3 regions of the Brevibacterium sp. R8603A2 genome follow, and region 1 is predicted to be linked to each of the others. Evidence: riboswitches for the same ligand, from Rfam matches in the RefSeq annotation. Region 1 holds a riboswitch; each other region holds the start of a gene.

The links. A riboswitch is a leader RNA that binds a small molecule or an ion and turns the genes downstream of it on or off. The one in region 1 is predicted to bind thiamine pyrophosphate.
Region 2: it holds a riboswitch for thiamine pyrophosphate, as region 1 does, so the genes downstream of both, MTQ12_RS10695 (TenA family protein) here and MTQ12_RS08430 (ECF transporter S component) in region 1, are expected to answer to the same signal.
Region 3: it holds a riboswitch for thiamine pyrophosphate, as region 1 does, so the genes downstream of both, thiM (hydroxyethylthiazole kinase) here and MTQ12_RS08430 (ECF transporter S component) in region 1, are expected to answer to the same signal.

Annotation. Positions count from the first base shown of each region.
Region 1 is NZ_JALLGN010000007.1:56,427-59,694, forward strand. It holds gene MTQ12_RS08425 (ABC transporter ATP-binding protein) at 1-1,051, opposite strand, end outside; gene MTQ12_RS08430 (ECF transporter S component) at 1,060-1,800, opposite strand; TPP riboswitch at 1,829-1,933, opposite strand; gene MTQ12_RS08435 (DUF4916 domain-containing protein) at 2,265-2,810, opposite strand; gene MTQ12_RS08440 (MmgE/PrpD family protein) at 3,035-3,268, shown strand, end outside.
Region 2 is NZ_JALLGN010000009.1:148,085-151,352, forward strand. It holds gene MTQ12_RS10690 (lysophospholipid acyltransferase family protein) at 90-755, opposite strand; gene MTQ12_RS10695 (TenA family protein) at 864-1,562, opposite strand; TPP riboswitch at 1,704-1,807, opposite strand; gene MTQ12_RS10700 (hypothetical protein) at 2,024-3,136, opposite strand; gene MTQ12_RS10705 (hypothetical protein) at 3,087-3,268, opposite strand, start outside.
Region 3 is NZ_JALLGN010000001.1:141,343-144,610, reverse strand. It holds gene guaB (IMP dehydrogenase) at 1-431, shown strand, start outside; gene MTQ12_RS00635 (acyl-CoA thioesterase domain-containing protein) at 584-1,390, opposite strand; TPP riboswitch at 1,527-1,653, shown strand; gene thiM (hydroxyethylthiazole kinase) at 1,641-2,531, shown strand; gene thiE (thiamine phosphate synthase) at 2,528-3,268, shown strand, end outside.

The sequences.
Region 1 (3,268 bases):
GGGTGCGGAGCAGCGCGTCGGTCGCCCGGATCGCGCCGGCCGCCGGGCGCAGCAGCCCGCCGAGGGTGAGCGCGGTCGTCGACTTCCCCGCTCCGTTCGGCCCGACGAGCGCGGTCGCCGTGCCGGCGCAGAGCGTGAGGTCGATGCCGCCTGCGACGGGTTCCCGCCGGCCGGGACGGGTGACGGCCAGGTCGCGGGCGGTGAGCAGCGCCTCCCCTCCGGCGGCGGGCCGTCGTGCCGGTGGCGGGGGAGTGCCGGGGATGCGGACGCCTGCGGTGCGCAGCAGGTCGCGGAGTCCGGGGTCGGTGAGGAGGTCCGGGGTGCCATCGGCGACGATCCGCGACCGGTCGAGGACGACGACGCGGTCGACGTGATCGCACCACAGGTCCACGCGATGGTCGACGACGAGGAGGGTGGCCCCGGTGACCGCCTGCGCGCGGAGCGCGGCATCGCGCAGCACCGGGGCCGAGGCGGGGTCGATGTTCGCCGTCGGCTCGTCGAGTGCGATGAGCCCCGGTTCCATCGCGAGCACCCCGGCGAGCGCGAGGCGCTGCTTCTGCCCGCCGGACAGGGTGCGGGTGAGCCGGGCGCGCGCCTCGGCAGCGGCGGCCCCGCCCGGACCGAGGCCGACGGTGTGCAGCGCGGCGTCGACGCGCGGCCAGATGTCAGCGGGGTCGATCCCGAGGTTCTCCATCCCGAAGGCCGCGTCGTCCCCGGCCCGGGCGAGGATCACCTGGGATTCGGGATCCTGGAGGACGAGCCCGGAGCGGCCGCGCGCTGGATCGGGATGACGGCCGTCGACGAGCAGCTCCCCGGTGCGGTGCCCGGAGTCGGCCGGCAGCACTCCGGTGAGCGCGTGGAGGAGCGTCGACTTCCCCGAGCCCGAGGCGCCGACGAGGAGCACCCGCTGACCGGCGGGCACGGCGAGGTCGATGTCGGCGAGCGCGGGCGCCTTCCGGCCGGCGTGCCGCCAGCCGTAGCCGCGGGCGGTGATGACCGCAGGCCCCCGGGAGGTGCTCACTGCCGGGGCCGGGCGGCCGGTGGTGCGCATCGGCCGGCTCACACCTCGGCGGCGGTGCGGCCGGAGGCGAGCGGGGCGAGCACCCCGGTGCGGCGCAGCGCCCGGACAGCCAGCAGGGTGCCGCCCCCGGCGAGCACGAGCCCGGAGACGCCGGCCGCGGCGAGGTAGACGAGCTGCCAGGCCGGCTGCCATTCGGTGTTGTACATGAGGTTCTCGCCGAGGCCCAGGAACAGTCCGGCCCCGAGTCCGGAGAGCAGGGTGACGACCGGTCCGAAGCGGCGGTAGAGCAGGAGGAGGACGACGAGCTCGGCGCCGAGGCCCTGGAGCGCGCCGGAGATGAGGACCTGCATGCCCCACTGGGTGCCGAGCACGGCGGACACGGCGGCGGCGAGGATCTCGCAGTAGAGCGCGGCGCCGGGCCGGCGGATGATCATCGCGCCGAGCGGCCCGGCGAGCACCCACACACCGGTGAGCAGGCCCGCGGCGGGCGGGAAGGCGAGGAACGGCAGCGAGAGTGTCGACCAGGCCGTCGACCACACCCAGAACACGACGCCCACTGCGACGCCGAGCACCGAGGCGACGACGATGTCGACGACCCGCCAGCGCAGACGGCTCGGCGGTGCGGGGTCCGGTTCAGGGGTGGGCGAATGCGCGTCTGCGTTCGAGGCCGGGGACGGAGCCGTGTCCGCGGGAGCAGTGTCCGCGGGAGCAGTCTCCGCGGGAACCCGGTCCGCGGGAACCCGGTCCGCGGGTTCGGGGAATGACGATGACGGTGCCATGGTGGATCCTCCTGTGAATGGCAGGAGGGGATGAAGAGACTCGACTTCCTCCGGCGGTATGAACCGCGTCAGGTTCGAGGGTCTGCGATGCTCGCACTCTCAGCGCCCTGGTGGCGCTCCCCTGTCGTGAGGACGAGCATAGCGCAGAGGTGGGGTCCGTGCAGTCCGTGGGGGACTCGTGGACGAGAAGGCCCATGGGCGGGAGGACCTATGTATGGGATGACCCATGGACGAACTGCGCGGTATCCGGAACCTGAAGCGCAATTGCGCGCTCGGTCTCGGATACCGCGCAGTTCGAGTGGCGGTCTGCGCGCGAGGGCGCCGGGACCTCAGTGCTCAGGCCTCCAGACCACCAGACCTTCAGGGCTTCAGGGCTTCAGGCGTTCAAACCTTCAAGCCTTCAGGTCCAGGCGCCTCGGAACCCCAGGCTTCTCAGAACCTCAGAACCTCAGTGCCTCAGAACCTCAGGGAAGGATTCCGAGGTGGGCCAGGGCGGCGCGCACGATGTGCTCCTGGCCGTGGCACATCTCTGCGACGACGTCCTCGCGGATCGCCTCGGCCGGGGTCAGCCAGTCGAGGCTGAGCGCATCGCGGCGCGGGGAGCACTCGCCCTGCACCGGCAGGATGTAGCACAGGGCGACCGCGTGCTGGCGCGGGTCCTGATAGGGCGAGGGCCCCATCTGCGTGGGGAAGTACTCCGCGACGTGGAACGGGGTCAGCGCCGGGGGGATCTGCGGCAGCGCGAGCGGGCCGAGGTCCTTCTCCACATGGCGCACGAGCGCCGAGCGGAGCGGCTCGTGGTAGCGCACCCGGCCGCCGACGATCTCCCGGCCGAGCGAGCCGTCGTCCTCGAGCGTGCGCAGCAGCAGGCCCACCTTCGTCACCTGGCCGTGGTCGCCGAGCTGCACCGGCACCGCGTTGACATAGGTGATCGGCATGCGGCGGCGGATGCTCGCGAGCTCGTCCGGTTCGAGCCAGTTGTCGTCGTAGTCGAGTGCGGTGCGCGTCATGGTTTCATGCTGTCACACGCGACCGCCGCGGGGAAGGAAGGCGGTTCCCCTGGGCCCCGGCGGGGTTGCCGAGTCGCCCGCGCACCAAGTATCTTGATATCGAGATACATTGTTGCCCGGAGCACACCCGCCTGCACCCAGGGCATAGAGTGGAAGGGACGGCCGCTCGCCGAACACCCGCGCCCGCCCTGTCCGCGGTCGATGTCGACACGAGGAGAATCTCCATGATCAATCACGAAGTCCGGACCTACAAGAGCTCCGAGGACCTGCCGCGCGAAGAGCAGCTGGCCTGGAAGATCGCCGAGGTCGCCTCCGACCCGGTCGCGGTCGACGCAGACGTCACCGACATGGTCATCAACCGCATCATCGACAACGCCTCCGTCGCGGCCGCCTCGGTTCGGCGCGGTGCCCCCACCCACGCGCGCGAGCAGGCGCAGACTCACCCGACGAAGCCCGGT
Region 2 (3,268 bases), on a different contig from region 1:
GCGATTCGTGACAGCGGTGCCCGCGGCGGCAGAACCGGTGGCCGCAGCACCCGCGGCGGCGGTGCCGATGAGCGCAAAGGGCGATGCGCTCAGGCGTCGTCGACGAGCTCTGCGATCGCGGCCATGATCTGCTCGGTGAGCGCCCGGCGCTGCGGTCCCGCCGGCTGCTGACGGGCCGGGGCGGGGATCGGCTCGCCGAACCGGACGGTGAAGGTCGCCGGCCGGGGGAAGCGCTGCTCGACGGCCATGACGTCCTCGGTGCCCATGATGCCCACGGGGACGATGGTCGCCCCGGTGCGGATCGCGAGCTCGGCCGCCCCCGTCTTCCCGGTGCCGATCGCCCCGGTGCGGGTCCGGGTCCCCTCGGGGTAGATACCGAAGATCTTGCCCTGGCGCAGGATGTCCTCGCCGTCCTCGAGCGCCTTGACCGCATCCGCGGTCGATCCGCGCCTGACCGGGAAGCTGCCCACCGCCTGGAAGAAGGTGCGGGAGGCGAGGCCCTTGGGTCCCTTCCCGGTGAAGTACTCCTCCTTGGCCATGAAGCACACCTGCCGCGGGGAGAGCGCTGACAGGTACATCGAATCGACGAACGAGCGGTGGTTGCTCGCGATGATCACCGGGCCGGTCAGCGGCACGTTCTCCAGACCCGTGACGGTGGGCCGGTGGACCAGGCGGATGGACCGGCGGAAGGCCGCGCGCATCGCCTCGTAGGAGCGTCCGCTGGGCACGGAAACCGTGGATTCGGGAGTGGACATGGGAACAGGATAGTGGGCGGCGGGCGCGCGGACCGGGTGGCACGCGGGGCGGTCGGTGCCGGAGCGCGAGGTGCCGGCCGGGATCGTGCCCGGCCGGCGAGCGCGGGCTCAGGCGTAGGCGGTGTCGAAGAACGCCCGCTCGAGTCCGACGACGTGGCGCCACACGGCGGTGAGGCGCTCGCGTTCGGCGGGGTCGTCGGGGAACACCCGGTCGAGCTCGTCGACGAGGAACTGCACCCATTCCCGGAAGTCCGGACCGCGGTGGAGCTCGATCCATTCGCGGTGGACGTATCGCTCCGGCATCTCCGCCGTGCGCTCACCCCAGTCGAGGTAGAGCCATTCGGCGATGACGAGGAGGACGAGGAGATGCGGGTAGGACCGGGACCGGGCGGCATCGGTCATGGCGTCGCGGAACGCCGCGGTCGTGGGGGTGAGGGCGGGTGCAGTGCGGTCGGTCTCCGCGACGCCGAGCTCCTCGAATGCCCGCTGGAAATACCCGTCCTCGTCCGCGGCGAGCATCCCGAGCTGGCGGGAGAAGCGGAGCTTCGCGGGCACGCGGTCGGCGAATGCGACGCAGCCCCCGAGCATCGACAGGAATGTGTCGAAGAACTGGTAGTCCTGCACGAGATAGCCGGCGAGCACGCCGTCGTCGAGCGTGCCCGCGAACAGCTCGCGGACGAACCGGTGGTCGACGGCGGTGTCCCAGTCCTCCGCTGCCGACGCGCGCAGGGCGGCGACGGCGCCGCTGGGGTCGACGGTGACGGTGGTGGCGGTGGGATCGGGTGATGACGGGCGGTTGTCGGACATGGTGTCTCCTTTCGCGGATCGGACGCTGACGCCTGCGGCAGCGTGTCGACAGGAGAGGCCCGAGCGGAAGGTGCTGATCGCGGCAGCGGCGGCATCCGCGGGACGAGCGCCGCTGCGTCCGCCCTCGGGCGGGCACGGTGCGGACACCGCGACACGACTTCCTCCGCCGGTACTGACCGGATCAGGTTCGAGGGTCTGCTTCCGCACTCTCAGCGCCCGCGTTCGGCGCTCCCCTGTCGTACGTTCCGATCGTACCCCGCGGAGTCGCGACGGCGGCGGGTCGTCAGCCGGCGAGTGACTACGGAACAACGGACCCGCGGAAGACCGCCCGCACCGCCTCATCGGAGCGTCCGGACTCGCGGCAGCAGGCGAAGAGCTCCAGAGGGTGTGCGCGCGCCCGGGATGGTCGGCGGAGGGCGCGGGTGCGGGCTCCGCCCTCCGCCGACCTGGTTCCGCGGACGTCAGTTCGGAGCGTGCACCTCACCGTCCGCACCGTAATCGGTCGAGAACCCGAAGGCCCGACGCTCCGGCTCCGGTTGGTCGGCGTTCGACGTGGAGGACACGTACTGCGCGATCGAACCGGGGAACGGTTCGTCCGATGCCCGGCCCCCGTATGCGTCGGTGTGGAAGATCGTCGGCCCGCCGGCGTTGTCGACCGTCGTGTGCTGCACGTAGAAGTCCCGCCCGGACCCGTCGAACGGCGACCCCGGGTCGGTCTTGCCCGTCCCGCTGCGGATGAGGTTCCAGGGCCACCCGTCGGGCTGCTCGCCGAACACCTCGACCGTCGGCACAGCCGTGGAGCCGTCGGCCACCCGTGAAGGATTCCGGACGCCGAACCACGGATCGATCCGGAGCACCGAGCGGCCGTCGGGGCCGGCGATCGTCTGATCGGCCTTCCACAGCTCGTACGTCGCCCAGAAGTCCGGAGCATCGGCCCGGACGCATTCCACGGTGGGGATCTCCCGGGCTCCGGCGGAACCGTCGGGGAGGTTCGACCCTTCGGTGCGCACGGTCCGCCCGTCACAGCTCGACGTGTACTCGTTGGCCGCTCCGTAGCCGGTCATCACCGTGACCGCCAGCTCGGTGCCGTCGCTGCACCGAGCGGCATACATGAGCTCGTGCCGGTTGTTGCGCAGCGCATCGCCCGAATGGGAGCCCTGATGACCGTAGATCAGGTGATCGCAGACGACCGGCGCCCCTTCGGCGTCCGTGACGAAGCCGGCGCGGTCCTCGCGCACGACTGCGACGTCATTGCGGACGAAGACCTTGTGGCCCACATGGTCCTCGTGCCGGTGGACCGTCCCCTCCTGACCCTCGGTGGTCTTGTGGGCGGCGAAGGCGAACGGGATCCCGGTCGATTCCCCGCCGAGCTTCTCGAGGGTCCAGTCGATGATGTCCGAGGTGCGCGGATCGTCACCGTGCTCGTGGCCGAAGCCGCACTGCTGGCCGGTTGCCGGGTCCACGGCGGTTGGGGGGTGCCAGCCGTCGTAGAGCTCGCCGTCCCGACCGGTCACCCGGAACGAATCATGGAACTCGGCGGAGCACGTGTCGTGCTCGGTCGGGGTCCATGGCATCGCCTGCACTGCGACACCCCCGCCGAGGAGTGCGGCGGTGCTCAGTGCAGCGGTGAGAGCGGCGGTACGGGCACGCGGTCGTGAGTCGAGACGCGTCGTCATGAGCGGTTCCTCCGGGTGAAGTGGATGAGG
Region 3 (3,268 bases), on a different contig from region 1:
TCGTCGCCGGCGCCGAATCCGTCATGCTCGGCTCCCTGCTCGCCGGCTGCAACGAGAGCCCCGGCGAGCTCGTACTCGTCAACGGCAAGCAGTACAAGGCCTACCGCGGCATGGGATCGCTCGGTGCGATGGCCCCGCGCAAGGGCAAGTCGTACTCGAAGGACCGCTACTTCCAGGCCGACGTCGCCACCGACACCGACCTCATCCCCGAGGGCGTCGAGGGTCGGGTCGCCTACCGCGGCGAACTCAAGAACGTCGCCTACCAGCTCACCGGCGGCCTGCGGCAGACGATGTTCTACGTCGGCGCGCGGACCATCGACGATCTCCGCTCGAACGGCCGGTTCGTCCGCCTGACCTCCGCCGGTCTCAAGGAGAGCCACCCGCACGACATCCAGATGACGGTAGAGGCTCCGAACTACACCGTGCGCTGACGCGCGCCGTGGGCCGAGGTCCACCGGAACATGAATGGAAGCGGCCCCTGCACGCGCGTGCAGGGGCCGCTTTCGTGCGCCCAGGGGTGCGGTGGGGTCGGCCGTGCCGCAGGCAGGACGGCGCTCACCGGGCTGTGCTCATCGGAGAGTGCTCACCGGACCTTGCGGAACAGCGCCTCCTGCGCGACCGAGGCGACGAGGGTGCCGTCGGCGGTGGTCATGTCGCCGGTGTAGAGGCCGCGGCCGCGGGCGGCGGAGCGCGGCGCGAAGTCGGTGAGCACCCACTCGTTCATGTTCACCGGTCGGTGGAACCACAGGGAGTGGTCGAGGCTCGAGCCCGACTTGTACTCGTCGGTGTTGAAGGCGCCGAGCCCGCTCGAGATGTCCGACAGGTAGGCCAGAGCGCAGTAGTGCATGAGCGGGGGGTCGCCGAGGTCCTCGGTGCACCGGCCCCAGAACCGCACCGGGTAGTCGGTGACCTCGAAGGCCTGGTCGGTGCTGCGGCCCTCGAAGGAGAACATGCGGGGGATCGGGGTGGGCTCGCCCATCCGGATCTCCGTGCCCTGGGCGGCGGTCGTGCCCTGGAGGTCGGGGCTGTCGGTGCCGCTGGTGAACGAGGCCGACATGTTGAAGATGACCTTGCCGCCCTGGAGCGCGATGACGCGGCGGGCGGAGTAGGAGCGGCCGTCGCGGTCTCGGAACACTTGGAACACCGTGGGCTGGGCGGCGTTGCCGGGCCGCAGGAAGTAGCCGTGGAGGGAGTGCGGCGGGCGGCCGTCCTCGACGGTGAGTGCAGCGGCGAGCAGCGACTGCGCGGCGACCTGGCCGCCGTAGAGCGCGTAGGGCTCCTCGAAGACGTATCCGGCGCGGTAGATGTTCGTGTCGATCTCCTCGAGCTCCATCATCGCGGTGAAGGACCCCTCGAGGGGCTCGGCATTGCTGAACAGGACGTCGCTCATCGGTTCCTCTTTCTCGGTTCGGGCGGCTGGCCCGATTCTGGTTGTGCTTAACCAGTGAGACGGGTGCGCCTGGATGCGATCCTAACCGGCCCGGCCGCCCGGCCAGCGAGAGGTGCCGGAACTTGCTAGGGTGAGCGTCAGTGACATGGGGTGCTGAGCACCTGCGGACCGGCCCGAGCCGGACCGTGGGGAATCGGCTGAGATCACACCCATCGAACCTGATCTGGATAACTCTAGCGAAGGGATCGTCATGCAGACGCCTCATTCGAATGCCCTCGACATCGTCGCCGCACGGGCGCGCGTGCGCACCACCACGCCGCTCATCCAGTGCATCACCAATACCGTCGTGCAGCAGTTCACGGCGAACGTGCTGCTGGCGATCGGCGCCTCTCCGGCGATGCTCGACCACGAGGCCGACTCCGGCCAGTTCGCCTCGATCGCGTCGGGCATCAACATCAACTTCGGCACCGCCTCCTCCCACCAGTTCCTCGCCGCCGACGCCTCGATCGAGGTCGCGAACGCCGCCGGCACCCCCTGGGTCCTCGACCCGGTGAGCGTGGGCGGCGTCGAGTACCGCACGAGTCGCATCCGCGCCGCCGCCGCCCAGCACCCCACCGCCGTGCGCGGCAATGCCTCCGAGGTCGCCGCACTCGCGGGGATGGGCCTGGGTGGCCGCGGGGTCGACGCCACCGACGCCGTCGACGACGTCATCACCGCCGCCTCGGCGCTGTCGGCCACCACCGGAGGCGTCGTCGCGATCTCCGGCGAGGTCGACGCGATCGTCCTCGCCGAACCCGGCGCCGCACCGGGCGACGATGCAGGCACCGCGACAGTGGTCCGCGTCCACGGGGGGCACGGGCTCATGCCGCTCGTCATCGGCACCGGCTGCTCGCTCGGCGCCGTCACCGCCGCCTACCTCGCCGCCGCGAAGGCCGCCGGCCTGCCGATCACCGGCCCCACCGGGCTCGAGGCGGTCGTCGCCGCGCACGCCCACTTCGCCGCCGCCGGGCTCAAGGCCGGGCAGGTCGCGCAGGCACCGGGCAGCTTCGCCGTCGCCTTCCTCGACGCGCTCTACTCCGTCACCGACGCCGAGCTCGCCGCCGTCGAGATCACCGCCGCCGCAGTCGAGGTCCCCGCATGAGCGCGCGGGCCCCGCACCTGCCCGCCGGCACGGACCCGTTCCTCTACCTCGTCACCGACACCCGGCAGTGCACGGACGCCGGGCGGACCGTCGCGGCGACCGTCGCCGAGGCCGTCGCCGGGGGAGCGGGCATCATCCAGATCCGCGACAAGCACGCGAGCGACGCGGAGTTCCACGAGCTCACCCTCGAGGTCCTCGCCGCGATCGCCGAGGTGCGCGAGGCCGAGTCGATCACCCGCCCGATCCCGGTGTTCGTCAACGACCGGGTCGCCGTCGCCCGCGTGCTGCGTGCCGCCGGCCACGAGGTCCACGTCCACGTCGGCCAGTCCGACGAGCCGCCCGCCGAGGTGCGCGCGGCACTCGGGCCCGACGCGCTCATCGGGCTCTCGGCCGCGACGCCCGAGCAGTTCGCCGCGGCCCGGGAATCCGGGGCCGTCGACCTCCTCGGCGTCGGCCCGGTGTACGACACGAGCACGAAGGCCGACGCCCCGGCCGGGATCGGACCCGCACGCCTGCGCACTCTCGTCGCCGAGGCCGGTCTGCCGTGCGTGGCGATCGGCGGGATCACCGCCGAGCGCACCCGCGAGCTCACCGACACCGGGGTGATCGGCGTGTGCGTCGTCTCCGCGATCTGCGCCGCACCGGATCCGCGCGCCGCGGCCCGGGAGATCCGCGCCGCGTTCGCACAGGGACGGACCGCGGGAGACACCGGGGCGGGCACCCCCGCCCGTTCCGCC